DNA from 3 places in the Saccharopolyspora sp. NPDC049426 genome. Region 3 is predicted to be linked to each of the others. Evidence: riboswitches for the same ligand, from Rfam matches in the RefSeq annotation. Region 3 holds a riboswitch; each other region holds the start of a gene.
What was found. A riboswitch is a leader RNA that binds a small molecule or an ion and turns the genes downstream of it on or off. The one in region 3 is predicted to bind cobalamin.
Positions count from the first base shown of each region.

Region 1: it holds a riboswitch for cobalamin, as region 3 does, so the genes downstream of both, metE (5-methyltetrahydropteroyltriglutamate--homocysteine S-methyltransferase) here and AB0J78_RS12670 (putative cobaltochelatase) in region 3, are expected to answer to the same signal.
Region 2: it holds a riboswitch for cobalamin, as region 3 does, so the genes downstream of both, AB0J78_RS22575 (ribonucleoside-diphosphate reductase subunit alpha) here and AB0J78_RS12670 (putative cobaltochelatase) in region 3, are expected to answer to the same signal.

Region 1 covers NZ_JBFAPZ010000010.1:220,189-230,523, reverse strand. Annotated here, with positions in the region: gene AB0J78_RS22625 (ADP-ribosylglycohydrolase family protein) at 1-474, opposite strand, end outside; gene AB0J78_RS22620 (GntR family transcriptional regulator) at 471-1,187, opposite strand; gene AB0J78_RS22615 (hypothetical protein) at 1,284-1,508, opposite strand; gene AB0J78_RS22610 (long-chain fatty acid--CoA ligase) at 1,598-3,421, opposite strand; gene AB0J78_RS22605 (hypothetical protein) at 3,615-3,872, opposite strand; gene AB0J78_RS22600 (helix-turn-helix transcriptional regulator) at 4,238-5,248, shown strand; gene AB0J78_RS22595 (helix-turn-helix domain-containing protein) at 5,265-6,272, shown strand; gene AB0J78_RS22590 (VOC family protein) at 6,378-7,145, shown strand; cobalamin riboswitch at 7,250-7,501, shown strand; gene metE (5-methyltetrahydropteroyltriglutamate--homocysteine S-methyltransferase) at 7,631-9,901, shown strand; gene AB0J78_RS22580 (ribonucleotide-diphosphate reductase subunit beta) at 10,026-10,335, opposite strand, start outside.
Region 2 covers NZ_JBFAPZ010000010.1:209,279-219,613, reverse strand. Annotated here, with positions in the region: gene AB0J78_RS22580 (ribonucleotide-diphosphate reductase subunit beta) at 1-174, opposite strand, end outside; gene AB0J78_RS22575 (ribonucleoside-diphosphate reductase subunit alpha) at 195-2,588, opposite strand; cobalamin riboswitch at 2,719-2,945, opposite strand; gene rox (rifampin monooxygenase) at 3,006-4,424, opposite strand; gene AB0J78_RS22565 (VOC family protein) at 4,574-4,960, opposite strand; gene AB0J78_RS22560 (sigma-70 family RNA polymerase sigma factor) at 5,039-5,929, shown strand; gene AB0J78_RS22555 (AAA family ATPase) at 5,949-6,458, opposite strand; gene AB0J78_RS22550 (NUDIX domain-containing protein) at 6,650-7,069, shown strand; gene AB0J78_RS22545 (hypothetical protein) at 7,071-7,448, opposite strand; gene AB0J78_RS22540 (SDR family NAD(P)-dependent oxidoreductase) at 7,505-8,263, opposite strand; gene AB0J78_RS22535 (transketolase C-terminal domain-containing protein) at 8,281-9,270, opposite strand; gene AB0J78_RS22530 (transketolase) at 9,267-10,094, opposite strand; gene AB0J78_RS22525 (MFS transporter) at 10,087-10,335, opposite strand, start outside.
Region 3 covers NZ_JBFAPZ010000005.1:186,947-197,281, reverse strand. Annotated here, with positions in the region: gene cobM (precorrin-4 C(11)-methyltransferase) at 1-1,177, opposite strand, end outside; gene cobI (precorrin-2 C(20)-methyltransferase) at 1,171-1,908, opposite strand; gene AB0J78_RS12685 (cobyrinate a,c-diamide synthase) at 1,905-3,263, opposite strand; gene cobO (cob(I)yrinic acid a,c-diamide adenosyltransferase) at 3,257-3,871, opposite strand; gene AB0J78_RS12675 (MFS transporter) at 4,157-5,317, shown strand; gene AB0J78_RS12670 (putative cobaltochelatase) at 5,684-7,711, opposite strand; cobalamin riboswitch at 7,750-7,938, opposite strand; gene AB0J78_RS12665 (GNAT family N-acetyltransferase) at 8,055-8,537, opposite strand; gene AB0J78_RS12660 (serine protease) at 8,617-9,435, opposite strand; gene AB0J78_RS12655 (LysE family translocator) at 9,735-10,335, shown strand, end outside; gene AB0J78_RS12650 (MFS transporter) at 10,275-10,335, opposite strand, start outside.

The DNA.
Region 1 (10,335 bases), on a different contig from region 3:
TGCGACCGCCTCCACCAGCCCGCCGAGGTCAGGGGGAGTGGCGATGGCGACCGGGGTGATGCGCATGGCCGCGCCGTTGGTGGTGCCGCCGCGACCGGCCTCCTCCGGGTCGGTGCCGGATTCGAGCAGCTTCAGCGCGCGCTTGGTGGACGGCCCGAGCAGGTCCGCCAGGCCTCGCGCGACCATCCCGGATTCCCAGTCCAGCAGCGCTTTTCCGAAGACCATCGGGTCGATCGTGCCGGAGCCGCCGATGAGCAGGTCGGCGACCAGCACGGCCTGCTCGGTGTCGTCGGTGATGGTGCCCGCGGGCAGGTTCGGTGAGATCGGCTGCTCGGCGACGGCGTCGCGGAGCGATCGGATGAAGCCGTAGTGGGTGACGATGTCCTCGCGGGACATCGATTGCGTCGGCATGCCCAGGGCATCGCCGATCGCCAGTCCGTAGAAAGCGCCGAGCGCGCGGTCGCGTGTGCTCATGGGCGGCCAAACGTCAGGTGGAACTGGAACCGGTTCGGGTCGAGCAGGCTGGTGACCTGCTCGACGAGCTGGCCGTCGGCGGTGACGTTGGTGCGCACCGCCTGCAGGAACAGCTCGCCCTCGGGGCGTTCGAGCAGCGCGGCCATCCGGGCGGACAGCGCGTGGGTGCCGATGCGCTGGTCGCCGGCGCCGGCGACCAGCCCGGCCGAGAGCAGGGTGGCTGTTATGGAGCCTTCGAGCAGCCCCTTCTCGGGCAGCTCGCGCAGTTCTCCGACCGCCGGGATCAAGGAGGTCTCCACCGACACCGGCCCGACGGCCCGATCCCGGCGCAGGCGGCGTATGGCGATGAACTCCTCGAGTCCGAAGCGCTCGGTGAGCTCGGCGTCGGTGGTGAGCTCGATGCCCAGCAGTTCGGTGCTGATGTCGAACCCGGAGTCGGCGAGCGCGGTGGCCCAGCCGACCGTCTGGTCGAGCGTGACTCCGTCGAAGGTGACGAAGGAGCCGACGCCGCTGCGGGTGGCGATGAGTTCCTGGCGTTGCAACTCGGACAGGGCGCTGCGCACGGTACCGCGGCTGACCTGGTACTTCTCCGCGATCTGGTTCTCGCCCGGCAACTGCTCGCCGCGCGCGAGCCGCCCCGAGCGGATCTGCTCGGTGAGCTCGGCGATCAACCGGTCACGTTTCCCGAAGGGAACCTGTCCAGTCCTGTTCATTCCTGTACAGTAAGGCTACTGCCCGGTAGGCACAACATATGCCACGCTGACGGAGTAGTGGTCCCGTTTCGGGAAGCCCGTTGCGCGAGTTCGGGATCAGCCGTCGGATCGGGGGCACCAGCCCCACTTGGTGGAGCCGTAGCGCCAGCGCGCGTCGGGCGGCAGGTGCTCGCCGTGCAGCACCCAGCCGTCCTCCTGCCGCGACCAGTGCAGGATCTGCTCCTCCCACGGGCGGCACATCAACTGCCTGCGCTCCTCGGCCTCGCGGCACACCTCCCAGGTGTGCACCGCGCCCTTCCACAGGCGGCCAAGCCTCGACACATCTGCAGATGGTGCGACCGCCCACCGACATGCGAAAGGGCCACGCCGGAGGATCTGGCCTCATCGGCGTGGCCCGTTCGAGCGATTCGCTACAGCGTCTCGACGGTGTTCGGGTACAGCTCCTCGATGGCCTCGACGTGGTTGTCAGCCACGGCCTTCCGCTTGATCTTCAGGCTCGGGGTGACCTCGTTGTGCTCGATGGTCAGCTCGCGCGGCAGGATCGCGAACTTCTTGATCGTCTCGTGCCGGTTCAGCGTCGCGTTGAGGTCCTCGACTGCGGCGGCCACCATCTCGTGAGCCTTGGGATGCGCGGCCAGCTCCTCGTAGGACAGCTCCCCGAGGTCGTTGGCCTGCGCCCACTCGACGATCGACTCCTCGTCGAGGGTCACCAGCGCGGTGCAGTAGGGCCGCTTGTCGCCGAAGACCACCACGTTGCTGACGTAGGGGCACAGCGCCTTGAACTTGCCCTCCACCGACTGCGGCGCCACGTACTTGCCGCCGGAGGTCTTGATCAGGTCCTTCTTGCGGTCGGTGATGCGCAGCCGGCCCTGCTCGTCGAGCTCGCCGATGTCACCGGTGTGGAACCAGCCCTCGCCCGTGAGCACCTCGGCGGTCGCCTCCGGCATGTTGTGGTAACCGAGCATCACACCGCCACCGCGCAACAGCACCTCGCCGTCCTCGGCGATGCGGACCTCGGTGCCGGGCAGCGGCTGGCCCACCGTGCCGATGCGGAAGTCGTTGGTGCGGTTGACGAAACTGGCCGCGGTGGTCTCGGTCAGCCCGTAGCCCTCGGCGATCAGCACGCCCGCGGCGTGGAAGAAGCGCGCGATGTCCGGTGCCAGCGCGGCGCTGCCCGAGATGAAGAACCGCAGCCTGCCGCCGAACTTCTCGCGCAGCTTGGAGAACACGAGCTTGTCGGCGACCGCGTACTGGACCTTGAGCCCCAGGCCGGCCTGCTGCCCGCTCTGCTGGAGCCGGGAGATCTCCAGACCCACGGCGCAGGCCCAGCGGAAGATCTTGTACTTGAGCTCGCCGCCCTCCTTGGCCTGCACGACGACCTTGTTGTAGATCTTCTCGAAGATCCGCGGCGCACCGGCCACGAACGTCGGACGCACCTCGCCGAGGTTGTCCACGATCTTGTCGATCCGGCCGTCCACCGCGGTCAGGTAGCCGGTGCGGATCTGGCCGACCTGCAGGACCTTGCCGAACACGTGCGACAGCGGCAGCCACAGGTACTGCACGTCCTCGGCGGTCATCTCGCCGGTGGCGTGCATCGCCTCGGCCACGTAGACCCAGTTCGACTGGGCGAGCCGCACGCCCTTGGGGTTGCCGGTGGTGCCGGAGGTGTAGATGAGCGTCGCCAGGTCGTCGATGCCGACCGCCTCGACGAGCTGGTCGAACAGCTCCGGCTCGGCCTCGTGCTTGGCGCGGCCCTGGGCCTCCAGGTCGGCCAGGCTCAGCACCCAGTCTCCGTCGGCGGTGCCGTCGAAGGTGATGACGCGGGTCAGCTCGGGCAGGTTGTCCCGCTGCTCGCGCAGCTTGGCGATCTGCTCGTCGTCCTCGGCGAAGACGATCGTCGAACCGGAGTCGGAGATGATGTAGGCGCAGCCCTCGGCCGTGGTCGTGGGGTAGATCGTCGTGGTGGCGCCACCGGCGCACATCACGCCCATGTCGGCGAGGATCCAGTCGATCCGCGTGCCGGCCAGGATCCCGCACCGCTGCTGCGACCCCAGGCCGATCGCGTGCAGCCCCAGCGCGATCGCTCGCGCCCTTTCCCAGGTCTGCGACCAGGTCAGCGAGCGCCACTGCTCGTCTTCCGGGTAGCGGAACGCCTCGCTGTCGCCCGACCGCTGGACGCGATCGCGCAGCATGTCAGGAACCGAGCGGAATTCTGAGGAGATCGCGGCAGGCATGGGCGGGAACGTAATCGAGGTCACGCACCCGCGCAATGAGGATCGGACAAATCGGGAGAGGTCGTTCCGATCTGTTACCGACGAGTTGCCTTGCGGGGCGAACTCGCAGGTCGGTGCTTCCCGGGTCGTCTCCGACCGCACCGGCGGCGGACCCGGTTCGGCGGGCCCGCCAGGTGCGGATCGGGTCGGTGGATCATGGACTGGCTCCCGCGTTCCCGGCGAGCAGGACGAGGGCGAGAACCGACAGCACGGTGAACACGGCCGCGGGCGGGCCGAGCACGGACCGGGCGATGGTCGCCAGTCCGGACATCGCCCGGGCCAGCACCACCGCCGCCGCGAACAACGCGACCAGGATGCCGAACAGCATTCCTTGCAGGACGGAGGAAACGGTGTCAGGGGTGACGACCTGTGGGTCGTTTGCCGCCAGCACCTCCGGGAGTATCGTGAACATGCGAGCTCCCTTCACGGGTGTTTCCCGTTGTGAGGGTGATCGTGAGTGTGCGCAGCGCCCCCGGTCGTGGCCAAACGATTGCCGGGGGCGTTCGCGTGTCCGGCCGACGATCCGCCGGCCGCGCCTCTGATGGTGATCCGAGACGCCCAGCGCCTCTGCTGCGGTGAAATTTCACTTCTCCGTTGAAGTTCTTCGCCGCCAGGTGAAACGCTCCGCCGTCAGTATGCGATCACTTCAACAGACCGTCAATGTCTTTGCTGGGCAACGACTTGCCGTTATGCACCCGAGGTGTCAGTATCTGCTGGTCTTCAGTGGTTCAGTGAAGTTTGGTGAAATTATCCGAACGGAGTGAAGGAGACGGCGCGATGGCCCGTCCCGGGAACCAGGGCGGAACCGGACGGCTCGGCTCGCGGCTTCGCGAGCTGCGCGAATCCCGCGGTATGACGCAACTTCGGCTGGGGCGGTCCCTCGGCGTCGCGGTGTCGAGCATTTCCTCCTGGGAGAGCGGCGCGAAACTACCTCCGCTCACCCGATTGGCCGATTACGCGACGTTCTTCGCCGCCGACGCCACCGGCGGGGTCCCGCCGGAGAACCAGCTCACCGGCGAGCAGCGCGAAGAGCGCCTGCGGCTCAAGCAGGAGCTCGACCGCCTGCGGACGACGCTGGACGAGGTGCGCGGTCCCGCGGAAGCCGAAGCGGGCCAGGACTTCTGGCACTTCCCCGACGGGGGACCCGTCCTCATCGTCACCGGCGGGCTCAGCGAGAAGCACTGGTCGCCGCTGGGTACTCCCAGCGAGCCGAACTTCCTGTCGCTGGCCCGCTGCGCGGACCTCGACGCCGCTGTGGAGCTGTTCGGGACGGTGCGCGCGGCCAACCCGCGTTCCGAGGTGGAGATCCGGCTCGAGAACCTCGGCGACGACGACCTGCGCGCCCACCTGGTGTTCCTGGGCAGCGGTGCGGCCAACCCGTGGGTGGAGTGGCTGACCGCCGAGTGGCCGGTCCGGCAGGTCCCCGACGAGGACGTCCCCGACGGTTCGGTGTTCGAGATCGACGGCGAGCGCAGGCTCAAACCGGGCTTCCGAGGCGATCAGCTCGTCGAGGACGTCGGAATGCTCGCCCGGATCCCGAACCCGAACAACATTCGCCGCACGCTGACCTTCTGCAGCGGCGTGTTCACCAGGGGAGGGTTCGGCGCGGTGCGCTGCCTGACCGATCCGCAGGCCAAGGACCGCAACCTCGCCTACCTCCACGACGAGGTCGAGGACCTCGACCGCTTCGGGGTGCTGATGCGGGTTCCGGTGATGCGGCACGTGACCGGCACGCCCGACCTGCAGAACCCGGCGAACCGGCTCTACGAGTGGCGACCGAAGACCTGATCACGAGGAGGCGGCGATGGTGAGTGCGCAGCGGTCCGGTCTCGGCGCACGGCTGCGGGAACTGCGCCAGGGGCACGGCCTGACCCAGGGGAAGCTGGCGCGGGTGCTCGGCGTGGCGGTCTCCAGCGTCTCGCAGTGGGAAGGCGGGGTGAAGGTGCCGCCACCGCCCCGGCTCGGCGACTACGCGACCTTCTTCGCGGCCGAGAACCCGGCGAGGAACGGGAAACTCCCCTCACCGGCCTCGCTCACCGAACAGGAGCGCCGGCTCCGCGCGAAGCTCAAGGAGGAGCTGGACGCGCTGCGGTCCCACGCGGATGAGTCCACGTCGGCGCAGGGGTTCTCGGACTTCTGGCGGTTCCCCGACGGCGGCCCGGTGCGCATCCTCACCGGGCGCGTTCCCGCCCGGAACCTCTCGCCGCTGGCCTCGCCCGAGCGGCGCAACTACATCGGGATGTCCTCCTACGCCGACGGCGACTCGTTGATCGAGCTCTACGGGCACGTCCGCGCGCTGAACCCCGCGTCGGACGTGCGGTTCGACATCGCCCGCCGCATCGACCCGCACGACCTGCATGCGCACCTGGTGCTGCTGGGAAGTCCGGCGATGAACCCGATGCGGCGTCAGGTGCGCTTCGGACTGCCGGTGCGCCAGGTCGAGGTCGACGACCTCGGGCACGGGGAGGTCTTCGAGATCGCCGAGGAATCCCGGCAGTACCGGCCGACGTTGCACGACGACCGGCTGATCGAGGACGTGGGCATGCTGGCGCGCTTCCCCAACCCCTACAACGTGCGGCGCAGCCTGACCTTGTGCAGCGGTGTGTTCACCCGGGGCGGGTTCGGCGCGGTCCGCTGCCTCACCGACCCCGAGCTGCGCGAGCGCAACCACGAGCGCCTCAAGCACCGGATCGCCGACCCGGACAACTTCGGGATGCTGATGCGCGTTCCGGTGGTGCGCAACGCGACCGCCACCCCGGACCTCAGCAACCCCGACACGTGGCTGCGAGCCTGGTCCCCCATCAAAACCTGAGAATTCCTCCGTGCACCGGGGTGACACTCTCCCGTGCTTCGGTGGGCGATTTGTCAGGGCCGCTGGTTACCGTCGTGGCAGTTCCCCGGCAGCTGAGGAGGAGTCATGGCGGAAGTGGATGCGGTGCAGCCCAACGGGACGCCCGCGTGGATCGACCTGGGAATCCCCGACCTCGATCGTGCGATGGCGTTCTACGGCGCCGTTTTCGGGTGGGAGTTCGACGTGGGGCCCGAGGGGATGGGCCGCTACACGATGTGCCTGGTCCGGGGCAGGGAAGTCGCCGCGCTCATGCCCAACCACGACCTCGAGGCGACCGAGTTCTGGTGGAACGTCTACTTCGCCACCGATGACGTCGCCGGCACCGTGTCCAAGGCGGAGGCCGCCGACGGCCAGGTGATCACCCCGCCCATGGACGTGATGGACAAGGGGCGGATGGCGATCCTCAAGGACCCGGTCGGCGGGCAGTTCGGGCTCTGGCACGGCAACAAGCACATCGGATCCCGCCTCGTCAACGAGCCGAACACCTTGCTGCGCAACGATCTCGTCACCCCGGACCCGGGTCCGGCGCGGGAGTTCTACCCGAAGGTCTTCGGCTTCAGCCTGGACAGCGAGGGACACCTCGGCGAAGGTGACTTCACGTTCCTGCGCCGACCCGACGGCCACGAGATCGGCGGAATCCTCGGCGACCCGTCCGCCACCGCTTCGTCCTGGGGCACGCTGTTCATGGTCGAGGACACCGACGCCACCGCACGACGGGCCACCGACGCGGGCGGCGTTGTCCAGCCCCCCTACGACATGGCCTACGGCCGCATCGCCGAGGTCAAGGACCCGTTCGGCACGCCCTTCACCATCGGTTCCGCCAAGGCCGGCTGACCGCTCCGTGATCGGGATCTCCTCCGGGTGTCGAACACGAGCTCAGAGCCGTGATGGGGACCCGGCCGAACGCCGCGCGGGGTTGTCTCGTGCCCGCGGATGGTTAGCCTGAGGGTGCTGGTGGTTCGTCCGGTCGAGCGGTGAGCGCGATCGAACGAGGCAAGAGGGAACCCGGTGCGAATCCGGGACTGCCCCGCAGCGGTGAGCGGGAACGACCGCCGTCATGAGCACTGGGCGTCACGCGTCCGGGAAGCGACGGCCAGTAGGTCCGGTCTTGAGGCGCGAGGTTCCACCGGGACCTCCCCGAGACCGGGTGCCCGCGAGTCCGAAGACCTGCCACCGGCGCGCGCACCGACGGTGCGCGCTGGTCCGAGGTCTCGCGGGAGGGCCTGGCGGACGATCAGCGGGCGACGTGCGTCCGCTGGTCGGCGCGTGCCTGCCGCGAAGTCCTCGACCGACCACGTCGAGCTCGCGAGGAGAGAGCGTTGACCAGCAAGATCGGATCCACCGTACTCGGACATCCCCGGATCGGCCCGAACCGGGAGCTCAAGCGAGCCCTGGAGTCCTACTGGGCGGGCCGCAGCGGCGAGGCGGACCTGCGGGAGGTCGCGCGTCGGCTGCGGGAGGACACCTGGCGAGGCTTGGCCGAAGCAGGCCTCGACTCGGTCCCGGGCAACACGTTCTCCTACTACGACCACGTCCTGGACACCGCCGTCGCCTTCGGGGCCGTCCCGCGCCGCTACGCCGAGCTGGGCCTCGGCGCGCTGGACACCTACTTCGCGATGGCGCGCGGCACCGAGGCCGTGCCCCCGCTGGAGATGACGAAGTGGTTCGACACCAACTACCACTACCTGGTCCCCGAAATCGGCCCGGACACGAGCTTCTCGCTCACCGACCGCACCGCTGTCGAGCAGTTCCGGGAGGCGCGCAAGCTCGGGGTGGAGACCCGGCCGGTGCTGGTGGGGCCGCTGACGTTCCTGCTGCTGTCCAAACCGTCCGAAGAGGACTTCGACCCGCTGGACAAGCTCGCCGAACTCACCGACGCCTACGAGCAGCTGCTCGGCGAACTCCACCGGGCCGGAGCGCAGTGGGTGCAGCTCGACGAGCCCGCGCTGGCCGCCGACCGCACGCCGCAGGAGCTCGACGCGCTGCGCAACACCTACCGGCGCCTCGGCGACCTCGCCGAACGCCCCGCGATCCTCACCGCCTGCTACTTCGGCGATCCCGGTGACGCGCTCGGCGTGCTCGCCGCCGCGCCGATCGAGGGCATCGCGCTGGACCTGGTCACCGATCCGTCCACTCAGGACCGAGTTGCCGCCACTCCCGGGTTGCGCGACAAGACTCTGGTCGCGGGGTTGATCGACGGCCGCAACATCTGGCGCGCCGACCTCGACCGGTGCATGACCGCGGCGGCGACGCTGCTGGGCTCGGCCGGCGAGGTGGGCATCGGCACGTCCTGCTCGCTGCTGCACGTGCCCTACGACATCGACGCGGAGACCTCGCTCGATCCGCAGGTCAAGCCGTGGCTTTCCTTCGCGGCGCAGAAGGTCCGCGAGGTGGTCACCCTCGGGCGGGCGCTGCGCGAGGGCCGCGACGTCGTCGAGAGCGAGCTCGTCGAGGCGCGAGCGGCGGTGGCCGACCGGGCGCGGGCGGAGCGGGTGCGCGACAACCGCGTTCGCGCGCGACTCGACGCACTGCGCCCGCAGGACTCCCGGCGCACCGATTACGCGAAACGGGCAGAAGCGCAGCAGAAGTCGCTTCGCCTGCCGCCGCTGCCGACCACCACGATCGGATCGTTCCCGCAGACCACCGACGTCCGCAAGGCGCGGGCCGCGCTGCGCGCCGGGCGCATCGACGCGGCCACCTACCGGCAGCGGATGCGCGACGAGGTCGAGCGCGTCATCGCGCTGCAGGAGGACATCGGCCTGGACGTGCTGGTGCACGGCGAGCCCGAGCGCAACGACATGGTGCAGTACTTCGCCGAGCAACTCGACGGTTTCGCCGCCACCGACAACGGGTGGGTGCAGTCCTACGGCTCCCGGTGCGTGCGGCCACCGATCCTGTTCGGCGACGTGCGGCGTCCGGAACCGATGACGGTCGAGTGGGCCGCGCACGCGCAGCGGCTCACCGAGAAGCCGGTCAAGGGAATGCTGACGGGTCCGGTCACCATGCTGGCGTGGTCGTTCGTCCGCGACGACCAGCCGCAGGCCGACACCGCCCGCCAGGTCGCGCTCGCCATCCGCGACGAGGTCCGCGACCTGGAGGCGGCCGGGATCCGCGTGGTGCAGGTCGACGAGCCCGCGCTGCGCGAACTGCTGCCGCTGCGCGCCGAGCAACGGCCGGCCTACCTGGAGTGGGCGGTGGAGTCGTTCCGCCTGGCCACCTCCGGGATCGCCGAGGCGACCCAGATCCACACCCACCTGTGCTATTCGGAGTTCGGCGACGTCATCGACGCGATCGTGGCCCTCGACGCCGACGTGACCAGCATCGAGGCGGCCCGCTCCCGCATGGAGGTCCTCGCCGACCTCAACGAGGTCGGCTTCGACCGGGGCGTGGGGCCAGGCGTCTACGACATCCACTCACCCCGGGTGCCCGACCAGGAGGAGATGGGGGAGCTGCTGCGGGCCGCTCTCAAGGCAGTTCCGGCCGACCGGCTGTGGGTCAACCCGGACTGCGGTCTCAAGACCCGCGACTACCCGCAGGTGGAACCGGCGTTGCGCAACATGACCGAGGCGGCCCACCGCACCCGCCCCTGATCCAGCCGGGTCCCCGTCGCCGGCGGCCGCCGTTGTGACGGTGGCGCCGACACCGGGCGGTTTTGGTCCGAACCTTCCACGATCGAATTCGGGTCAGTTCGGACCAAAACCGCCCCTCGGCGCTTCAGTCCCAGGTGAGCGCCGCGCCCGACTGGTACTCCGTGACCCTGGTCTCGAAGAAGTTCTTCTCCTTCTTCAGATCCATGGTCTCCGACATCCAGGGGAACGGGTTGTCGGTTTCCGGGAAGACCGGTTCCAGTCCGAGTTGTGCGCAGCGGCGGTTGGTGATGAACCGCATGTACTGCTCGCACACCTCGGAGTTCAGGCCGAGCATCCCGCGGGGCATGGTGTCCCGGCCGTAGGCGTTCTCCAGCTCGCACGCCTCGCGGAGCATCGTGCGCGCCTCCTGCTGGAACTCCGGGGTCCACAGGTGC
Region 2 (10,335 bases), on a different contig from region 3:
CTCGGTGGGCATCCAGTGGTTGTTGCAACCCGCGAGGTACTTGTCCCAGGCCCAGCCGTACTTCAGCGGCAGCAGCTGGTTGACGTCGGCCCGCGAGTTGATCATCGCCTTCTCGGAGACGTCGACCCGCCCGCCGTCGCGGTCGATGGTGCCGAGTCCGGTGGTGGTGCTCATGAGCTCCTTCTCCTGGGGGATCACTGGCAGGCCTCGCAATCGGGGTCCTCGACCGAGCAGGCGGCGGCGGGGACGGCGTTGAGCTTGCCGTCGGTACCGCGCAGCGTGGACTTCTCCACGTGGGTCGCGCTGGACGAGCGCAGGTAGTAGGTCGTCTTGAGGCCCTTGCGCCAGGCCAGCCGGTAGAGCTCGTCGAGCTTGCGCCCGCTGGGCGTGGCCAGGTACAGGTTCAGCGACTGCGCCTGGTCGATCCACTTCTGCCTGCGGGCCGCGGCCTCGACCAGCCAGTGCGGCTCGATCTCGAACGCGGTGGCGTAGCGGGCTTTGAGCTCGTCCGGGACGCGGTCGATCGGCCCGAGCGACCCGTCGTAGAACTTCAGGTCCGCCACCATCGCCTCGTCCCACAGCCCGGCCCGCTTGAGGTCGGCCACCAGGTGCGGGTTGACGACGGTGAAGTCGCCGGACATGTTCGACTTGACGAAGAGGTTGCGGTACAGCGGCTCGATGGACTGGCCGACACCGCAGATGTTGGCGATGGTCGCGGTCGGCGCGATGGCCATCACGTTGGAGTTGCGCATCCCGTTGCCGCGAACCCGCTCCCGCAGCGACGACCAGTCCAGCGTCGAGCTCCGGTCCAGATCCGCACTCCCGCGCGCTTCCTGAACGAACTCCTGGGAATCGATGGGCAGAATTCCCCGGCTCCACAGCGAGCCCTCGAACGAGGCGTAGCGCCCGCGCTCCTCGGCGAGTCGGCTGGACGCGTCGATGGCGTGGTAGCTGATCTCCTCCATGCTGCGGTCGGCGAACTCCACCGCGTCATCGGAGGACATCGGGATCCGCAGCTTCAGCAGGGCGTCGGAGAATCCCATCAGCCCCAGCCCCACCGGCCGGTGCCGGCTGTTGGAGCGCTCGGCCTCGGGGATCGTGTAGAAGTTGATGTCGATGACGTTGTCCAGCATCCGCACGGCCGTGCGCACGGTCGCGGCGAGCCGGTCGCGGTCCAGGCTGTCGGCGGTGACGTGCCGGGCCAGGTTCACCGACCCCAGGTTGCACACCGCGACCTCGTCGGCGGCGGTGTTCAGGGTGATCTCGGTGCACAGGTTCGACGAGTGCACCACCCCGGTGTGCTGCTGCGGCGAGCGCAGGTTGCACGGGTCCTTGAAGGTGATCCACGGGTGCCCGGTCTCGAACAGCATGGTCAGCATCCGCCGCCACAGCTCCACCGCCCGGACCCGCCGGAACACGCGGATCTCGCCGCGCTCGGCCGCGGCCTCGTAGGCCCGGTAGCGCTCGGCGAACGCCGAACCGTAGAGGTCGTGCAGGTCGGGCGTCTCGTCCGGGGAGAACAGCGTCCAGGACTCGTCGGCCTCGACGCGGCGCAGGAACTCGTCGGGCACCCAGTTCGCGGTGTTCATGTCGTGGGTGCGCCTGCGGTCGTCACCGGTGTTCTTGCGCAGGTCCAGGAACTCCTCGACATCGATGTGCCAGGTCTCCAGGTACGCGCACACCGCGCCCTTGCGCTTGCCGCCCTGGTTGACCGCCACCGCCGTGTCGTTGGCGATCTTCAGGAACGGGACCACGCCCTGGGACTCGCCGTTGGTGCCGTGGATGTGGGCGCCGATGCCGCGCACCGGGGTCCAGTCGTTGCCCAGCCCGCCGGAGTACTTGGCCAGCAGCGCGTTGTTCCGGTACGAGCTGAAGATCGACTGGAGGTCGTCGTCCACAGTGGTCAGGAAGCACGACGACAGCTGCGGGCGGGTCGTGCCGGAGTTGAACAGCGTCGGCGTGGAGCACATGAAGTCGAACGACGACAGCAATCGGTAGAACTCGATGGCACGCGCATCGCGGTCGTCCTCGCGCATCGCCAGGCCCATCGCCACCCGCATGAAGAACGCCTGCGGCAGCTCGAACCGGATGCCGTCGTGGTGCAGGAAGTACCGGTCGTAGAGCGTTTGCAGCCCCAGGAAGTCGAAGGCGAGATCCCGCTCGGCGTCCAGCGCCGCGCCCAGCCGGGACAGGTCGAAGCGGGCCAACTCCGGGTCGAGCCGGCCCAGCTCGATGCCCCGCCGCACGTAGTCGGTGAAGTAGGACGCGTAGCGGTCGCGCATCTGCTCCTGGTCGGTCTGCTGCGGCGCACCGGCCAGGTGGCTCAGCGCTTCGCCGCGCAGCTTGTCCAGCAGCAGTCGAGCGGTGACCAGGGAGTAGTTCGGCTCGGACTCCACCAGCGTGCGCGCCGACATGATCAGCGCCTCGCCGAGTTCGGCGTCCCCGATGCCGGGGTAGACGTTGCGCTCGACCTCGGTGAGCACCGCCGACGGGTCCACGTCGGCGAGTCCCGCGCAGGACTGCTCGACCACAGTGGACACGCGGCCGCCGGTGAGCGGAATGGGTTCGGACAGTGCGGTGTCGGTCACCGGGACTCTCTCCTCGCGAGCTCGGAAGGCATGCCCGGAACCGGCGGCGACAGCACGCGAGGACGCGACGGAAGCGAAGACCGTCGCATGTCCGCGTGGACCCTCCCGCGAGGTCCCGGACGGCGCGCACGGGCGTGCGCGCGCCGATGGCAGGTCTTCGGACTCACGGGCGTCCGGTCTCGGGGAATCGCAAGACCGGTCCTACTGGCCGTCGCTTCCCGGACGCGTGGCGTCCAGTGCGTGATGACGGCGGTCGTTCCCGTTCACCGCTGCGGGGCAGTCCCGGATTCGCACCGGGTTCCCTGTTGCCACACCGGACCCGCGCGGGCCCGGTGAACCACCAGCGAGCGACACTCTACATCTTGGGTCTGACTCGTCCACCAACACCAACATGGGCGTGTCGGAGGGAGAAATGAGTCACTTCCCGAACCACTTCGACAGGTGGGGGAGGAGGTCTCGCTGATCGTCCCCGACCCAGGCCACGTGACCGTCCGGGCGCAGCAGGACGGCGGGCGCGTCGAGATCCGCGCCGACGTCGACGACGTGATCGACCCGGTCGTCCCAGCCCTCGACCGAGAGCTCCCCGGTCCGGTCGAGCAGCAGTCCGCGTCCCGTTCGCGTCAGCTCGTAGAGGCGGCCTCGCTCCAGGTTGACATCGCGCATGCGCCTGCCGACCAGGTCGTGGTCCCCGCCGAAGTCGTAGCGCACGTCGAGCGCGATGATCTTCTCGGTGAGGTGCCGGTTGACCTCGTCGAAGTCCATCAGCTCCGACACCAGCCGACGTACCGCCCGCGCGCCCGGCTCGGTGGACATCAGCTGCATCTGCGCGCGCGTGTTGTCCAGGACGGCGGCGGCCACCGGATGCCGTTCGTCCTGGTAGCTGTCGAGCAGGTCCGCCGATGCCCACCCGGCGATCTCCGCGGCGAGCTTCCAACCGAGGTTGAACGCGTCCTGCAGACCGAGGTTGAGCCCCTGGCCCCCGACCGGAGGGTGGATGTGCGCGGCATCGCCTGCGAGCAGCACGCGACCCGCGCGGTAGCGCTCGGCCTGCCGGGTCGCGTCGCCGATGCGGGCGAGGCGGCGAGGGGAGTGCGCGCCGAAGTCGGTGCCCGCGATCGCTTCGAGCCGGCTGGTGAGCTCCCCGAGGGTCGGCGGCGCCGAACGGTCCTCGGCAATACCGGCGGCCGGTACGACGACCCGGCACCACTCGCCGTCGAGAGGACCGACGCCGAAGCGCTTCTGGGTCTTGCGGACCTCGTTCGTCACGGCGGCCATGGTCTCCCGCGACGCGGTCATCTTCATCTCGCCGAGCAGCGTGTCCACCCTGGACGGCTCGCCGGGGAACCCGATGCCGCACAGCTTGCGCACGGTGCTGCGACCGCCGTCGCAGCCGACGAGGTAGCGCGCCCGCAACCGCGTGCCATCGGCGAGCTCGGCGGTCACCCCGTCCTCGTCCTGATCGAGTCCGACCAGTTCACAGCCCCGCCGGACCTCGACGTCGAGCTCGGCTGCCCGCTCGGCCAGCAGTCGTTCGGTCGTGGTCTGCGGGATGCCCAGCACGTAGCCGTGCGCGGTGTCCAGGCGCTCGGGCGCGGGCTTGGAGATGGCGGCGAAGAAACCGCCGAGCGGGTACTTCGTCCCCTCGGCCAGGAACCGCTCCAGCAGGCCCCGCTGGTCCAGGACCTCGATGCTGCGCACGTGCAGCCCCAACGCGCGCACGAAGTCCGTCGGCTCCGCGGCCTTGTCCAGCACGACCACGCCCACCCCGTGCAGCCGCAGCTCCGCCGCCAGCATCAGACCGGTCGGACCGGCACCGGCGACAACAACGTCGATCATCTCTCAACCCCCGGTCACTCCGTGCAGCGAATTCGGCATCTTCGCAGCTCACGGCTTCAGATCGGAGATTCTGCGGCATACCCGGGGGCTTGCCGCAAGCCCCCGGGTGCGCTATACGTTGACTACGGCGGGGAAACGACGCCGACGCGTCATCGGGCCTGGAACAGCTCCACCACGTTGCCCGAGGGGTCTCGCAGCAGGACCTGCTGACCGCCCGGACCGCTGATGACGTCATTGCGGAAATCAACACCTTCGGCGCGCAGCCGATCCACCTCGGCGGCGAGATCGTCGACGATGAGGTGGATCCGGTTCCACCCGCCGGGGCCGGGGATCGCGCCGTCCGGCATCGCCCGGCCCGCTGAGCTGGCCGGACCGCTCAGCAGCAGCCGTAGGTCACCCCTGATGACGTCGGCGAACGCCGGCGCGAAGTCGGTCCGGACGGTGAATCCCAGATGGCGCGCGTAGAACTCGACGGCCTTGTCGACATCATCGACCATGTACCTGACGCTGACGAAATCACCGGCGTTGTCGGGCATGGCGTCCTCCCTCGTCGTCACATCCCGCGGATCGGTGGGTTCACAGTGATGAGCCCGGCCGGAGGGACGGTGTGACAGGTGGCGGAAGACGATCGGCTCGCCCAGCGGTTCGAGCAGCACCGAGGGCAGCTGCGCGCGGTGGCCTACCGGATGCTCGGGTCCGTGACCGATGCCGAGGACGCGGTGCAGAACGCCTGGCTGCGCCTCAGCCGAGCGGAGCCCGACGAGATAGCCAACCTCGGAGGCTGGCTGACCACCGTCGTCGCTCGCGAAGCGCTGCACCTGCTTCGGTCGCGTCGGCGTCGCCGCGAGGATCTCGTCGACACCGCCGCCACCCCGTTGCCGGACCCCGTGGTCTCCGCCCCGGAGGGGGAGGGGCCGGAGCAGCAGGCGCTGCTCGCCGACTCGGTCAGCCTCGCGCTGCTCGTGGTGCTGGAGTCGCTCAGCCCGGCCGAGCGGTTGGCCTTCGTGCTGCACGACATGTTCGACCTGCCCTTCGACGAGGTCGCGCGGCTGGTGGACCGCACGCCGGTGGCGGCCCGGCAGCTCGCGAGCCGCGCGCGGCGACGCGTCCGGGGCGCCGAGCCACCCACCCCCGACCAGGACATCGGCAGGCAGCGCGAGGTGGTGGACGCGTTCTTCACCGCCGCGAACGCCGGGGACTTCGACGCGCTGGTGCGGTTGCTCGACCCCGACGTCGTCTTCCGCACCGACTACGGCGGCGAGCGGCCGCCCGCGGTGTACCGAGGGGCTGAGAAGATCGCCCGGCAGTCCCGCGCGAGTCGCGGTGCGGAGCTCCACCGGGTGCTCGTCAACGGCCTGCCCGGCGTGGTCGCCGCCCGGTCCGGCCGTCCGGTGTCGATCATGGTGTTCACCGTGGTGGACGGCCGCATCGTGGAGATCGACGGCATCCGCGACGCCGACCGCGTGAAGCGGCTGACGGCAGGAGTCGTCCGATTCCGCGACTGACCGCGCGAACCCGCAACCGCTAGAACACCTCTCGCTGAAGCCGCCGAACGATCTCGTCCAGGCTGAGACTCTCGGGCACCGTTCGTTCCTCGATCAGTTCCAGCCGACCCGCCTGGCCGAACCACTCGCTCATCTCGGCGGCCCCGAACTCGGCGGATTTCGGTCGCGTCGCGTGCCGCCGCAAGGTCTCGGACCAGCTGATGTCGAAGTAGTAGAAGAAGCTCCGGCCCGCGTGGTCGTCGTGGAGGGACCGCAGCATCGCGCCGTAGCGGGCCGCCGGCATGATCCCTTCGAGGATCACGTGAAATCCGCGATCCAGCGCGAACCGCGCGGTGTTCGAGATCAACTCGATGTTCGCCCCACCAGGCCGATCGCGCTCACGCAGCAGGATCCGGCGCAGGTAGTCCTGCTCCACCAGGGCCACGCCGCGCCCGACCCGCCGACGCAATTCCCGCGCCGCAGAGGACTTCCCAGAACCGGAAGGCCCGCGAAGGACCACCAGTCGAGTGCCGTCGTCACCGGTCCTCATGAGCGCCCCCTCGCGTGCCCGGCGCAGAACTCATCGCCTCCCGGATCCGCCATCACCATGCCGGGACCGTACCGGCGATGCCCGACATGTCCGCGGTGCTCGGCTGGATCCGGATTTCAGTGGAAGTCGGGACGTTCCCGCGTCCTGGGGTGCGTGCGTTGGGGGATGATCGGGTGGTGGTTCATCGAACGGTGGTTGATGCTCACGTGATCATGGTGCGGGAGGGGCGAGTGCTGCTCAGCCGCAGGCGCGGGAGCTTCGGGGACGGGTTGTGGCACCTTCCCTCGGGGAAGGTCGATGCGGGGGAATCGCTGGTCCAGGCCGCGGTTCGGGAGGCGTGGGAGGAGGTCGGGGTTCGCATCGACGGGAACGATCTCCGGCACGTGCACACGCTGCACGCGACCGCGACCGGTGTCGAGCCGCGCCTCGGGGTGTTCTTCGAAGCCCCCGCCTGGCACGGCGAACCGGAGAACCGCGAGCCCGAGAAGTGTTACGAGCTGAGTTGGTTCGCGCTCGACGCGCTGCCCGGCGACATCATCGGCTACCCGGCCGCCGGCCTGCGCGGTTACCTCGAATCGCGTCCCTTCGGAACCCTCGGGTGGGACGGGTGAGTCACCGGGTGCTGCGGAAGTTGTCGGCTGGGACGTGGAGCGCTTCTCCCGTGGTGAAGGTGATCTCGACGGCGTCGGGCAGCCACGTGACCTGGCGGAGTGCCGGAGGTTCGGAGCCGAAGGCGAGCTCGACGGGGTAGTAGTAGGACGCGGCGTCGGGGCCCAGGCGGAGTTCGTAGCGGGTGTCGGTGACCGTGCGGAGCTCGACCAGGTGGAGGTCGCTGGACCACCGCGCACCCGAGTGCTCGTAGGTCACGCCCGCGTCCCCGGAGGTCTCGTGGTGCAGCACCTGTTCGTGCAGCGTGATCGACGGACCCACGAGGAGGATCGCGGCCAGCAGCGCGGCCGACACGGCGACGATCGAGAACGTCCTGCGCACCGGCGGAAGTATGCCATCGGTGGGGCCCGCGCCGACGCGCGGACCCCACCGTCCGGTCAGTGGATGTGCGAGCCGCCGTTGATGTCGTAGGTGACACCGGTGAGGTAGCCCGATTCCGGTCGGCACAGGAACGCGACGACATCGGCGACGTCGTCGACGCGGCCGGCGCGGCGGGTCGGGATGTCGGCGATCATCGCGGCCTTGCGCTCCGGGTCGAGCTTGCCCGCCGTGATGTCGGTGTCGATCAGGCCCGGGGCCACGGAGTTCACCGTGACCCCCGACGGGCCCAGTTCGCGGGCCAGCGCTCGGGAGAACCCGAGCAGCCCGGCCTTGGCCGCCGAGTAGGCGACACCGCCGAACACCCCGCCGCCGCGCTCCGCCGACACCGACGAGAGGTTCACGACGCGCCCGAAACCCCGCTCGGCCATGCCACCGACGACCCGCTTGGTCATCAGGTAGCTGCCCCGGACGTTGACCTCGAAGACGCGATCCCACTCCTCGTCGGAGACCTCCAGGAACGGGACGGGGGAGGTGATTCCGGCGTTGTTGACCAGCGCGCCGATCTCCGGCAACTCCGATTCCACGACCGACACGGCGGCGTCCACCGCCGCCTTGTCGGTCACGTCGCAACCAGCGCTGACCGCGGCCACGCCGTGCGCCTCGGCGACGGCGTTGGCGACGTCCTTCGCGCTGGCCTCGTCGACGTCGAGCACGGCGATGTTCCAGCCCTGCCCGGCCAGCGCGTGCGCGATTCCCTGCCCGATGCCGCGACGCGAACCGGCTCCGGTCACGATGGCTGTGCGGTTGCTGTTCATGCGATCTCCTAGGTGGGTCAGCCGAGCTCGGCGAGCACGCGCTTCTTGATCTGCGGCACCGAAAGTCCGTAGCGGTCGTGCAGCGTGGGCAGCGCGCCCGCGGCCAGGAACTCGTCGGGCAGGCCGATCGGCACGATGCGCTCACCCACCCCGGCGAAGGCCAGGCAGGACGCGACGGACTCGGCCAGACCTCCGACGACCGTGTGGTTCTCCAGCGTCACCACCAACCGGTCCCGTCCCACGGCGGACAGGATCGCTTGCCGGTCAAGGGGTTTGATGGTCGGCACGTGCAGCACGGCCACGTCGACGTGATCGTCGGCGAGCTCGGCGGCCGCCGTCAGGGCGCGCATCGTCATCAGCCCGCTGGAGATCATCAGCACGTCCCGGCCGGTGCGCAGCTCAGCGGCCTTGCCCAGCTGGAAGCGGTAGTCGTACTCGTCGAGCACCGTCGGCACCGCACCGCGCAGCAACCGCAGGTAGGTGGGGCCGGGCGAGTCGGCCAGCTGCGGGACCGCCTGCTCGATGTCCACCGAATCGCACGGGTCGACGATGGTCAGTCCTGGGATGCCGCGCAGGATCGCGACGTCCTCGGTGGCCTGGTGGCTCGGCCCGTAGCCGGTGGTCAGCCCCGGAAGTCCGCCGATGACGTTGACGTTGAGCCCCGGCTCGGCGATGTCCAGGCACAGGAAGTCGTAGGCGCGCCTGGTCGCGAACACCGAATAGGTCGAGGCGAACGGCGTCAGGCCGACCTCCGCCATCCCCGCGGCCGCGGCCAGCAGCGACTGCTCGGCCATGCCCATCTGGAAGAACCGCTCCGGGTGGGCGTCGCGGAAGACGTGCATGTCGGTGTACTTGGCGAGGTCCGCTGACAGGCCCACGACGTCCTGGCGCTGCTCGGCGAGCCGGGCCAGCGCGTGCCCGAACGGGGCTTTGGTGGTCTTCTGGCCCTCGTCGGCGAACGAGGCGATCATCGCCGACGTGGTGGCCTTCTTGGTCGCGGTCGTCATGCCCCGGCCTCCTGCAGGTGGTCGCGTGCCAGTTGCCACTCGTGCGGTTCGACCCGCATGAAGTGCGCCTTCTCCCGGGTCTCCAGGAACGGGACGCCTCGGCCGACCCGGGTGTCGCAGATCAGCACCGACGGCGAACCCCGGTGCTCGCGCAGCCCGTCCAGCGCTGCCACCAGGGCGTCGACGTCGTTGCCGTCGACGCGGACGGCGTTCCAGCCGAAGGACTCCCACTTGGCCTGGATCGGCTCGGTGCGCAGCACGTCGACCGTCGGGCCGTCGGCCTGCAGCGCGTTGACGTCGACGATCGCGATGAGGCCGTCCAGCCCGTGGTGCGAGGCGGCCAGCGCCGCTTCCCACGTGGAACCCTCGTCGAGCTCGCCGTCGGAGAGCAGGTTGTAGACGCGGGCCGGATTTCCCCTGTGCCGCAACCCGAGTGCCATGCCCACGGCGACGCCGAGCCCGTGGCCGAGCGAACCGCCGGAGATCTCCACCCCCGGGGTGTAGCTGGCCATGGCCGACATCGGCAGCCGCGAGTCGTCGGAGGCGTAGGTTTGCAGCTCGTCGGCGTCGATCACCCCGGCCTCGGCCAGCGCCGCGTACAGCGCGATCGCGTAGTGGCCGATGGACAGCAGGAACCGGTCGCGGTCCTCCCACTCCGGGTCTTCGGGCCGGAACCGCAGCTGGTCGGAGTACATCACCGCCAGCACGTCGGCGACCCCGAGCGCCTGGGCGATGTAGCCCTGTCCTTGGAGTTCGCCCATGTCCAGGGCGTTCTCGCGGATGCGGCGCGCCGACTCCGCGATCTTGCGCGTTCGATCAGACAACTGCTTCCTCCTTGCCGTTGGCGGCGCGCTCGAGGGCCGCGACCTCCGCCTTCTGAGCCGGGCCCCACGTCTCCCGGGTGAGCACCGCCGCGACCAGGCCCAGCACGCCGTAGCCGCTGAACAGCAGCGCCGGTCCGAGCCAACCGGCCTGCGCGTACAGGGCGGTGGCGATCATCGGCGTGAAACCCGAGACGACCGCGGAGATCTGGTAGGCCAGCGACGCCCCGGCGGTGCGGGTCTT
Region 3 (10,335 bases):
CCTTGCGCTTGGTCGAGCTGGACTTCGCCCCGGTCGACTTGCGCGTGGTGCCGGTCGTCGTCTTGCCAGTGGTGCCGGTCGTGGTGGTGGCCTGAGCGGTCGTGGTGCTCGACGCGGCCGGCTCCTGCTTCGGCGCGACCGGTTCGGGCTCGGCGGGCTCCTCGGCGAACAGCTGCGACTGCGATTCGTCGACCTGCGGGATCGGGATCGAGCGGTTCGCGCCGAAACGCGCTGCGCCGCGCGCGCTCTCCTGCCAGTCCCGCACGGCCCACCACGCCGCGTCGGACTCCCGGAGCTTGGCCTCCTCGGACTCCTTGAGCTTGGCCGGGTCGCTCTCCTCGGGCTGCTCGCGCGGCTTCTCGACGCGGCGGACGGAGCGCTCGGCGCGCAGCGCGCGACGGGCTTCCTTGTCGGCCTTGCGGTAGGTGTGGAAGTGGCCCGCGTGGTACAGGTGCGAGCGGGTGCCGCCCGCGGTGAGGCCCTTGCCGATGATGAACAGCGTGTGCCGCCACAGCTTGTGCTTCTTGCAGTCGGCTTCGAGCTCGCCGAGCGTGCTGCGCACCAGCAGTTCGTCCGGCCAGGTCACCTTGTAGGCCACCAGCACCGGCGTGTCGTCCGGGTAGCCGCCCGCGCGCAGCTCCTCGACCAGCTGGCCGGTGCGCGCGGCGGACAGGAACAGCGCCATCGTGGTGCCGTGCTTGGCGAACTCGCGCACCTTCTCGCCGTCGGGCATCGGCGTCTTGCCGCCCTCCAGGCGGGTCAGCACCAGCGACTGCGCGACCTCGGGGACGGTCAGCTCGCGGCCGATCGCCGCCGCCGCTGCGGAGAAGGCGGGAACGCCGGGCACGATCTCCACCTCGACGTTCATCCGGACCGCGGCGTCGTACTGCTCCTGGACCGCACCCCACAGCGACGGGTCACCGGAGTGCACGCGCGCGACGTTGAGCTTGTCGCGCTCGGCGCGCCGGTAGATCTCCACCGCGTGCTCGTGGGTGAGCCGGGAGGAGTCGACGAGCTCGGCATCGGGACGGGCGTGCTCCTGCACGCACTCCGGCGTGACCAGGCTCGCGGCCCAGACCACGATGTCGGCTTCGGCGATTCGCTTGGCGCCGCGGACCGTGATCAGGTCGGCCGCGCCGGGTCCGGCGCCGATGAACGAGATCCGGCCAGTCACCATTGCTCTCCTCTTCCGCCTCGGGGTGGCAGCACTACCACTGTCGACAAGTAAGGCGCATCGTCCACATCGGACACTTCGGCAAGCGGTAGTACCCGCGCATCCGGCGTGCCCAGGTGCTCGGCGTAGACCGAGCGGTCCAGAGCTCCGCAGTCGTCGATCGCGTCGCGCAGCTCACCCAGGCGTCGCCCGCCTTTGTAGGCAACGACCGTACCGCGCGCTCGCAACGCCTCCCGCAGCGCGGTGACATCCCGCAGCATGGGAATCACGGTGAGTTGCTCCGAGCCCTCGGTGAGCGCGATGCCCGCATGCGACGCGGTCGCCTGCATCGCGGTGATGCCGGGCACCGTCACGATCTCGACCTCGGACAACAGCTCCGCGACGGCCGCTGCCAGATAGCTGAACGTCGAGTACACGGCGGGGTCGCCCAAGGTGGCGAAGACCACCGTGCCGCCCTGATCACGCAGTCGCTTCGCGACGGTCTCGGCCGCGTCGTCCCAGTGCCTGCGGCGCCGGTCCTGCGGCCCGTCGACCGGGTCGGCGAGCGCGAACACCAGCCGCCGCACCCGCTCGTCCTCGCCCAGGTGAGCGCGCACGATGGCCTCCGCGCGGCCCTGCTCGTCGGGCGCGAGGACGGGCACGTACACGGTGTCGGCTTCGCGGATCTCGCGCAGCGCGGCCAGGGTCAGCATTTCCGGATCGCCGGGGCCGACCCCGACACCGACGAGTCTCATCGCAGGCACCTCATGACGAATCGGGCTACCGAGCCGGGGTTTCCGGCCGGATGGGTGTGCAGGTAGGAGGCGTGCACCCCGCCGTGGACGAACCCCTCGCGGTGCGCCCCGGCGGGGCCGCGCCAGAACCACGCGGGACTCTCGCCGTGGCCGGGTTCGGTTGCGGTGCGGTGGAATTCATGCCCGCTGATGCGGGCTCCCTCGGCGAACAGCGGGGATTCGGTGGCGGCGACGGCGTCTCGGTATCCCAGGGTCAGTCGTGGCGACATCGCCGCGCGCACCGGCAGCACCCCGCACATGGGTTCGCCGTCGAGCTCCTCGCCGAGGTAGAGCAGCCCACCGCACTCGGCGTGCACCGGGGCTCCACCCGCGGCGAGAGCGCGGATCTCGTTGCGCAGCGCGGTGTTCGCCGACAGCGCGGAGGCGTGCTGCTCCGGGAACCCGCCCGGCAGCACCAGTCCGGCGGTCCGGTCGGGAAGTCGTTCATCGCGCAGCGGGTCGACGAGGGCGACCTCGGCACCGGCGGCTTCGAGGAGTTCGACGTGCTCGGCGTAGCCGAAGCTGAACGCGTGCCCGCCCGCCACGGCGACCACCGGCCGGCCCTGCGGCTGCGCTTCGGCACCTGGACCCCAGGCGGATCCGGGCAGGTCACCGGCGGTGCCGGCGAGCGCGGTGACGGCGTCGAGGTCCACGGACCGCTCGATCACATCGGTCATCGCCTCCACGGCGCGCAGCGCCTCGGCGCCGTGCTCGACGGCGGTGACCAGTCCCAGGTGCCGCGAGGGGACTTCGAGGTCGTCGGTGCGCGGGATCGCACCCAGCACCGGTAAGCCCGCGTTGTCGGCCGCCGAGCGCAGCACCTGCTCGTGGCGCGGTGAGCCGACGCGGTTGAGCACCACGCCGGCGACCTTCACCTGCGGCCGGTAGCCGCGGAAGCCGTGCAGCAGCGCGGCGAGGCTGTGGCTCTGTCCCTTGGCGTCGACGACGAGCACGACCGGAGCGTCGATCAGCTGCGCGACGTGCGCGGTGGAGCCGAAGGCCAGCTCCTCGTCGCCGCCGATGCGGCCGTCGAACAAGCCCATCACGCCTTCCACCACGGCGATGTCGGCACCGGCGGATCCGTGGTGCAGCAGCGGCGCGATGCGGTCGGCTCCGACGAGCACCGGATCGAGGTTGCGCGCGGTCCGCTCGGCGGCGAGCCGGTGGTAGCCCGGATCGATGTAGTCGGGCCCCACCTTGAAGGGCGCGACGCGATCGCCGCGTCGGCGCAGCGCACCGAGCAGGCCGGTGACCACGGTGGTCTTGCCCTGCCCCGAACCCGGAGCGGCGAAGACCACCCGATCGAGGTTCACCACTCGATGCCCTTCTGGCCCTTCTGCCCGGCGTCCATGGGGTGCTTGACCTTGCCGGTCTCCATCACGAGGTCGGCGGCGTCGATCAGCGCCTGCGGCGCGTAGCGACCGGTGATGATGACGTGCTGGTGACCTTCGCGCTCGCGCAGCTTGGCGACGACCTCGTCGACGTCCACCCAGCCCCAGTGCAGCGGGTAGGTGAACTCGTCGAGCACGTAGAGGCCGTGGCGCTGCTCGTCGAGGCGGCGGGAGATCTCCTGCCAGCCTTCGAGCGCGGCGGCGGCGTGGTCTTCCTCGGTGCCCTTCTTGCGGGTCCAGGACCAGCCCTCGCCCATCTTGTGCCACTCGACGGGGCCACCTTCGCCGGTGTCCTCGTGGACCTTGCCGAGCGCGCGGAACGCCGACTCCTCGCCGACCTTCCACTTGGCGGACTTGACGAACTGGAAGACCCCGATGGACCAGCCCTGGTTCCAGCCGCGCAGCGCGAGCCCGAAGGCAGCCGTGGACTTCCCCTTCATCTCACCGGTGTGCACGACGACCAACGGCCGGTTGCGGCGCTGGCGAGTGGTCAGTCCATCAGCTGGCACGGAAGAAGGCTGTCCCTGAGGCATGCACTGACCCTAAGAGGTTGCTAACAGTGACCTGCGTGGCGGTGCAGGTAGCGGAACCTCACACGCCCTCTGGCTCCGGGATCCGCGACTTATGCATGCCAATGCACGGCGCTGCGGCTGTCCTCCCCAGACGACGTGTGAGAACCCGCGGCGGTGCGAGTTGCTCAGGTGGCCGAAATGCGAAGGTCCCAGCGCACGGCCCCGCATGAGGTGGGCAACTTCACCGCTTCAACCGGCGTTCGGCGCGTGAAGATGGACGAGCGTCCCAGAACTAGGAGCCGCCGCATGCCCACCAGGCCGCCTCTGGTGCTCTCCGCAGCCTCATTCATCAGCAGCTTCGACCGGTTCGCCGTGACCCCGATGCTGGTGCTGATCGCGCTGAGCATGCACGTCCCGATCGCCTCGGCGGTCACGGTCGCCAGCGGCTACTTCCTGGCCTACGGGCTCTCGCAACCGCTGTGGGGGATCCTCTCGGACCGCTTCGGCCGGATCCCGATCATGCGCGCCACGCTGCTGGCGGCGGCCGCCACGGGCCTGATCTCGACGTTCGCGCCGACGCTGCCGGTGCTGATCGCGGCGCGGGTCCTGGCGGGTGCGTTCATGGGAGCGGTGGTCCCGACGACGCTCACGTACGTCGGCGACACGGTCTCCCAGCAGAAGCGCCAGAGCGCGCTGTCGGACCTGATGGCCGCCCAGGCGGTGGGCACGGCCATGGCGACGGCGGTCGGCGGCGTGCTGGCCCACTGGCTGGACTGGCGCGTGGTCTTCGCGGTCCCGGCCCTGTGCGCGGCGATCTGCGCGCTGCTGCTGCGCGGTCTCGCGGAACCCGACCGCGCGGCGGTGTCGGGCGGCGTGGGTTCCCACATCGGCGGAGTCCTGCGCAACCGCTGGGCGCTGCTGGTGTTCGGCCTGGTCTTCGTGGAGGGCGCGGTGCTGCTGGGCACCATGACCTTCCTGGCGTCGGCGCTGGTCAACGAGGGCCTGGACGTCGCGGTGGCGGGCTTGGCCACGGGCGCCTACGGCGTGGGCGTGCTGGTGTTCTCCAGGGTCGTCAAGGCCATCAACTCGAAGGTCCCGGTCCCCCGCTTGATCGCCATCGGCGGCACGCAGATGATCGTCGGCTACGCCCTGGTCTCCCTGGACACGAACCTGGCCACGGTGATCGTCACCGCCCTCCTGCTGGGCGGAGGCTGGTCCTTCATGCACTCCTCCCTGCAGGCCTGGGCCACGTCGGTGGCCCCGGAAGCAAGGGGAACCGCGGTGGCCCTCTTCGCCTGCGCCCTGTTCCTGGGCAGCGCAGCAGCCTCCGCAGCAGCAGGCCCCCTAGCAGACCACGGCAACTACACGATCCTCTTCATCACAGCAGGAGCAGTGGCCATCCCCCTGGTAACCACAGCCACCTACGCAAGACACCGCTACCACCAAAAACAACCAACCCCAGCCTGAACCGCAAAAACACGAACGTCAGGCAAGCGACGAAGTCGCTTTCTCCTTCACCACCTGAGCAACTCGCACCGCCGGGGGTTCTGAGCGGTGCTGTGGCGAGCACGCCTCGACGCCGTGTATTGGCATACATAAGTCGTGGCGCGCGGAGTCCACAGCGCCGCTCAGGTTCCCCTACCCGCACCGCCCCGCAAAACGACCAACAAACCAACAAAAGAAAGAGCCCCGCGCTCAACCGGCCTGGGGGTCGCTGGGAGCGCGGGGCACTTTGGAGGTCCACCCCTGGGGGTCAGGTGGACTGGTGGTCACCGTACCAATCCGACCGATGGGTCGGTACTCACAGGGTTGAATCTCGTAACCAAAACGAGACTAAGCCGCCAACCCGCTGTCACCGCTGACGGCGCGCACGACTCCGGCGACGTGTTCGGCGGAGAGCTCCTCGAGCCGCAGGCTGGGTCCGCCGAGGGCCGTGGCCAGCTGGTTCGCCAGTCCGAGCTTGACGGGACCGTTCTCGCAGTCGACGACCACGGAGGCGGTTCCGGTATCGGCGAGCACGCGTGCCGCGCGCAGGGCGTCGTCGACGGCCTGCTTGCTTCCGGTGGCACCTTGGACGCCGACGGTGGCCTTGCCGTCGGTGAGCAGCACGACGAGCGGTCGGCGCTGCGGGTCGCGGGTGCTCTCGGTCTGGATGAGGTGCTTGGTGCGCAGCAGTCCGTCGGCGAGCGGGGTGCGCCCGCCGGTGCGCATCCGGCGGAGGCGGGCGGCGGCGACGTCGACCGAGGAGGTGGGCGGCAGGGCGACTTCGGCCTTGTCGCCGCGGAAGGTGATCACGCCGACCTTGTCGCGCCGCTGGTAGGCGTCGCGCAGCAGGGACAGGACGGCGCCGCTGACGGCGGTCATCCGATCGCGGGCTGCCATCGAGCCGGAGGCGTCGACGGCGAAGAGCACGAGGTTGCCCTCACGGCCTTCGCGCAGGGATCGGCGGACGTCGTCGGAGCGCAGGACGAGGCCGGGCCCGCTGCGTCCGCGCGCGGCTTGGTGGGGCGCGGCCGCGGCGAGGGTGGCGGTCACGTGCAGTCCGTGTCCGTCGGCGGTGGTGGCGCGGGTGGTGCGCCCGCTGCGGGAGCGGGCGCGGGACCGGCGGCCGGGTGCGCCTTCGCCGAGTCCGGGCACTTCCAGCAACCGGGCGCGGAACGACTGCCCGGCGCCGACGGGGGCGCGTTCGGAGTCACCGCCACCGGGCTGCTGGTCCTGCTCCTCGCCGCCTCCGCCGCCGGTGGGTCCGGTGGGCTCGTCCTGGGGTTCGCCGCCTCCACCGGGACCGCCGTCGGGGCCTCCGTCGGGGTCGTCGTCGGGATCTTCCGGCGGCTGGTCCTCGGCCTGCTCGGCGGCGTCGGAGAGGGCTTGCTGCAGCTGGTCCTCGGCCATGCCGGGTTCGTCGAACGGGTCGCGGCGGCGCCGGTGCGGCAGGGCCAGGCGGGCTGCGGCTTCGACGTCCTCCTCGCTGACGGCGTCGGCGCCGCGCCAGGCGGCGTGGGCGATGGAGGTGCGCGCCAGCACCAGGTCGGCCCGCATGCCGTCGACGTCGAAGGCCGCGCACAGCGCGGAGATCCGGCGCAGTTCGGAGTCGGGCAGCACGACGTTCTCGACGCGGGCGCGGGCGGCGCGGATGTGCTCGGCGAGTTCGGCGTCCGCCTCGGCCCACTGGGCGGCGAACCCGGCGGGGTCTGCTTCGAAGGCGAGCCGGCGGCGGACGACCTCCGTGCGGGTGCCGACCTCGCGGGAGGCGGCGACCTGCACGGTGAGCCCGAAGCGGTCGAGCAGCTGCGGCCGGAGTTCACCTTCCTCCGGGTTCATGGTGCCGACCAGCAGGAACGACGAGGCGTGCGAGACGGACACGCCGTCGCGCTCGACGTGGGCGCGGCCCATGGCGGCGGCGTCGAGCAGCAGGTCCACGAGGTGGTCGTGCAGCAGGTTGACCTCGTCGACGTAGAGCACGCCGCGGTGCGCTCCGGCGAGCAGGCCGGGTTGGAAGGCGCGGACGCCTTCGGTCAGCGCGCGTTCGAGGTCGAGCGAGCCGATGAGCCGGTCTTCGGTGGCGCCGACGGGCAGTTCGACGAGCTGCGCGGGCCGCCGGGTGGCGGTGGCGCCGTGCGGTGCGTCGGGGCACTGCGGGTCGGGCGCGGCGGGGTCGCAGCCGAAGCGGCAGCCGTCGACGACGTCCAGCGACGGCAGCAGCGAGGCGAGGGCGCGCACCACGGTCGACTTGGCCGTGCCCTTCTCACCGCGCACCAGAACACCGCCGATGCGCGGGTGCACCGCGTTGAGCAGCAGCGCGAGCCGCAGATCGTCGTGGCCGACCACGGCGGAGAAGGGGAAGCGAGGGGCAGCGGACATGCCGGTGTGGTTCCTTCCTCGGGGTGCGGACGCCCCGCTGTCGGGAACAAGGGGCCGCAGTGTCCTGACTCCCGGATCGTCACGTCCCTCCGGCCTTCCCAGGTCACCCCGGTGGCTCGCGCGGGAGGTCCGCTCCCCGGTCACAGTGGCGCCGACCGTGCCGGACTCGAACCGGCTTCCTGCCAACACCCCTTGCAAACGGATTCACCGACATCGTCCCAGACGTCGATCAAGCGCCCAACCTTCCGGCGCCGCAACTCACAGTTCGGAGTGGTGATGGTTGCTCTGCTCAGCGGTGCGGGTGGCGGAACCCGACCGGCTCCGCCGCATCCCCGAAGGCGCCTCAGCGAGCGGCGGTGATGCCCGCGCGGCGGGGTTCGCGTCGCATGTCGACGTGCGGGATGCCGTCTTCGAGGTACTCGTCCCCGGTCGCCACGAAGCCGAAGGAGGCGTAGAAGTCCTTGGCGTAGGTCTGGGCGGACAGCACGGAGGGCGAGTTCTGCACCTCGGCGACGGCGGCGCGCATCAGCTTCCGACCGATGCCCAGGCCGCGGGCGCTCTTGGCGGTGCAGACGCGGCCGATGCGGTAGGTGCCGTCGGGGTCTTCCAGCAGCCGCAGGTAGCCGAGCACGTAGTCGTCGGCGGAGTCGACCCAGAAGTGGCGGGTGGAGTCCTCCAGGTCGCGCCCGTCGAGTTCGGGGTAGGGGCATTCCTGCTCGACGACGAAGACGTCGACCCGCAGCCGCAGCATCCGGTAGAAGTCGGAGGCGTCGAGGTCTGCGGTGTAGGCGCGTTGCACGGCGGTCGCGAGCGGCTGAAGGGTCACCCTTACCTGGATATCACAGGACTTCCCGGTTTCCCGCACTCGCCAGCGGCGGGAGTTGTGCAGGCCACTCGCCGACCGCTCACAACGGGTAGTTCGACAGCCTGGTGTAGACACCGGGCGTGCCGGGACGACCGCAGCCGGTGCCGTAGGACACCACGCCGATGAGCCGCCCGCCGGCGACGATCGGCCCGCCGGAGTCGCCCGCGCAGGCGTCGCGCCCGCCTTCGGGGTACCCGGCGCAGAACATGCTGCGCGGGTCGTAGTTCGGGTAGGCCGAGCGGCAGGCGTCGTCGGCGGCGACGGGCACCTCGACGGAGCGCAGGCTGTCCGAGTTGGGACCGTTCTCGCTGGTCCGACCCCATCCGTAGACGCGGGCCATGGCGCCCGGCTCGTACGGCGCGGTCTCGCCGGGCGCGACCACGGGCAGCGGGCGCTGCGGCAGCGGAGCATTGAGCTTGAGCACGGCGAGGTCGTCGCCGGTGGTGAAGTCCTCGTAGCCCGGGTGCACCCACACGTCGTCCACCTCGGCTTCGCTGCCCTGCGAGCTGCGCAGGTCGGTGCGCCCGGCGACCACGCGGACGTCCTCGGGCGAGCGTTCGGCCCCGGTGAGCGGATCGTGCGCGCAGTGCGCCGCGGTGACGACCTCGCCCGCGCGGATCAGGGTGCCGCCGCAGAACTGGTTGCCGTACCGGTCGGTCAGCGCGACCACCCAGGGCGCGTCGTTCGTGGTGGCGCCCGAGCCGCCGAGGATCCGGGATTGCGGCTGGTCGTCCCCGGTGATCGCCGGGTCCGCGTGGGCGGCGGGGCTCCCGCCCGCCAGAGCGGTGACCGCTCCGGCGATGGCGAGCGCGCGCAGCGCACGGGTCTTGTCAGCGGGTCCCTGTTCGTCGCGGCCCAAAGTCGGTGCCTCCAGCTGTCGCGGTCATCGGCGGAGCGGACACACCGTATTCACCCGCGCACCGAAACATCACGAGTCGCAACTCACAGATTGGCAGGAAAATATTTCGTTAAACTTGATCCTGGAAACAAATCCTTTCGCGAATGTCGCCGTTGACAGTCGCGCCTCCATCCCAGGGCATCGCGGAACCGGGGTACCTCCACCACCGGCATCCGCCGATCTCACCTGACCGGATGACGAGAAGAACCTGATCAAGCGATGCGGCAGCCCGTGCCGCCCGAAATGGAGAGGAATTCGCCGTGCTCCTGGACCCGACGCCGTTGCCCGCCTTCCTGCTGGCGAGCGCGGTCGTGATCATCACACCGGGAGTGGACGTCTTCCTGCTGCTGCGCACATCGCTGAACCACGGCCGCAAGGCGGGACTGCTGGCGCTGGCCGGGATCCACAGCGCCAGCGCTCTGCAGGTCGCGCTGGTCATCTCCGGGCTGGGTGCGCTCATCACCAACGCACCGGGCGTGCTCGTGACCCTGAAGTGGGTGGGCGCGGCCTACCTGCTCTACCTCGCGGGATCCATCGTGCGCGGTTACTGGTTGACCAGGCGCGAGTCCGGCTCGCTGGACGTTCCGCCGCCGGAGGACGCCAACCCCTACCTGCGCGGCCTGCTCAGCAACCTGACCAACCCGAAGATGCTGCTGTTCAGCCTCGCGTTCCTGCCGCAGTTCGTCGGTACGTCCGCGCAACCGGCGCTCCAGCTGGTCGCGCTGGGCGTGGTGTTCCTGGTGCTGGCCGCGATCTGGGAGGTCACCATCGTGCTGGCCGCCGCCGGGATCGCCGACCGGCTAAAGAACCCCCGCGTCTCGAAGTCGCTGGACGCGTTGAGCGCGACGGCTTTCGTGACGA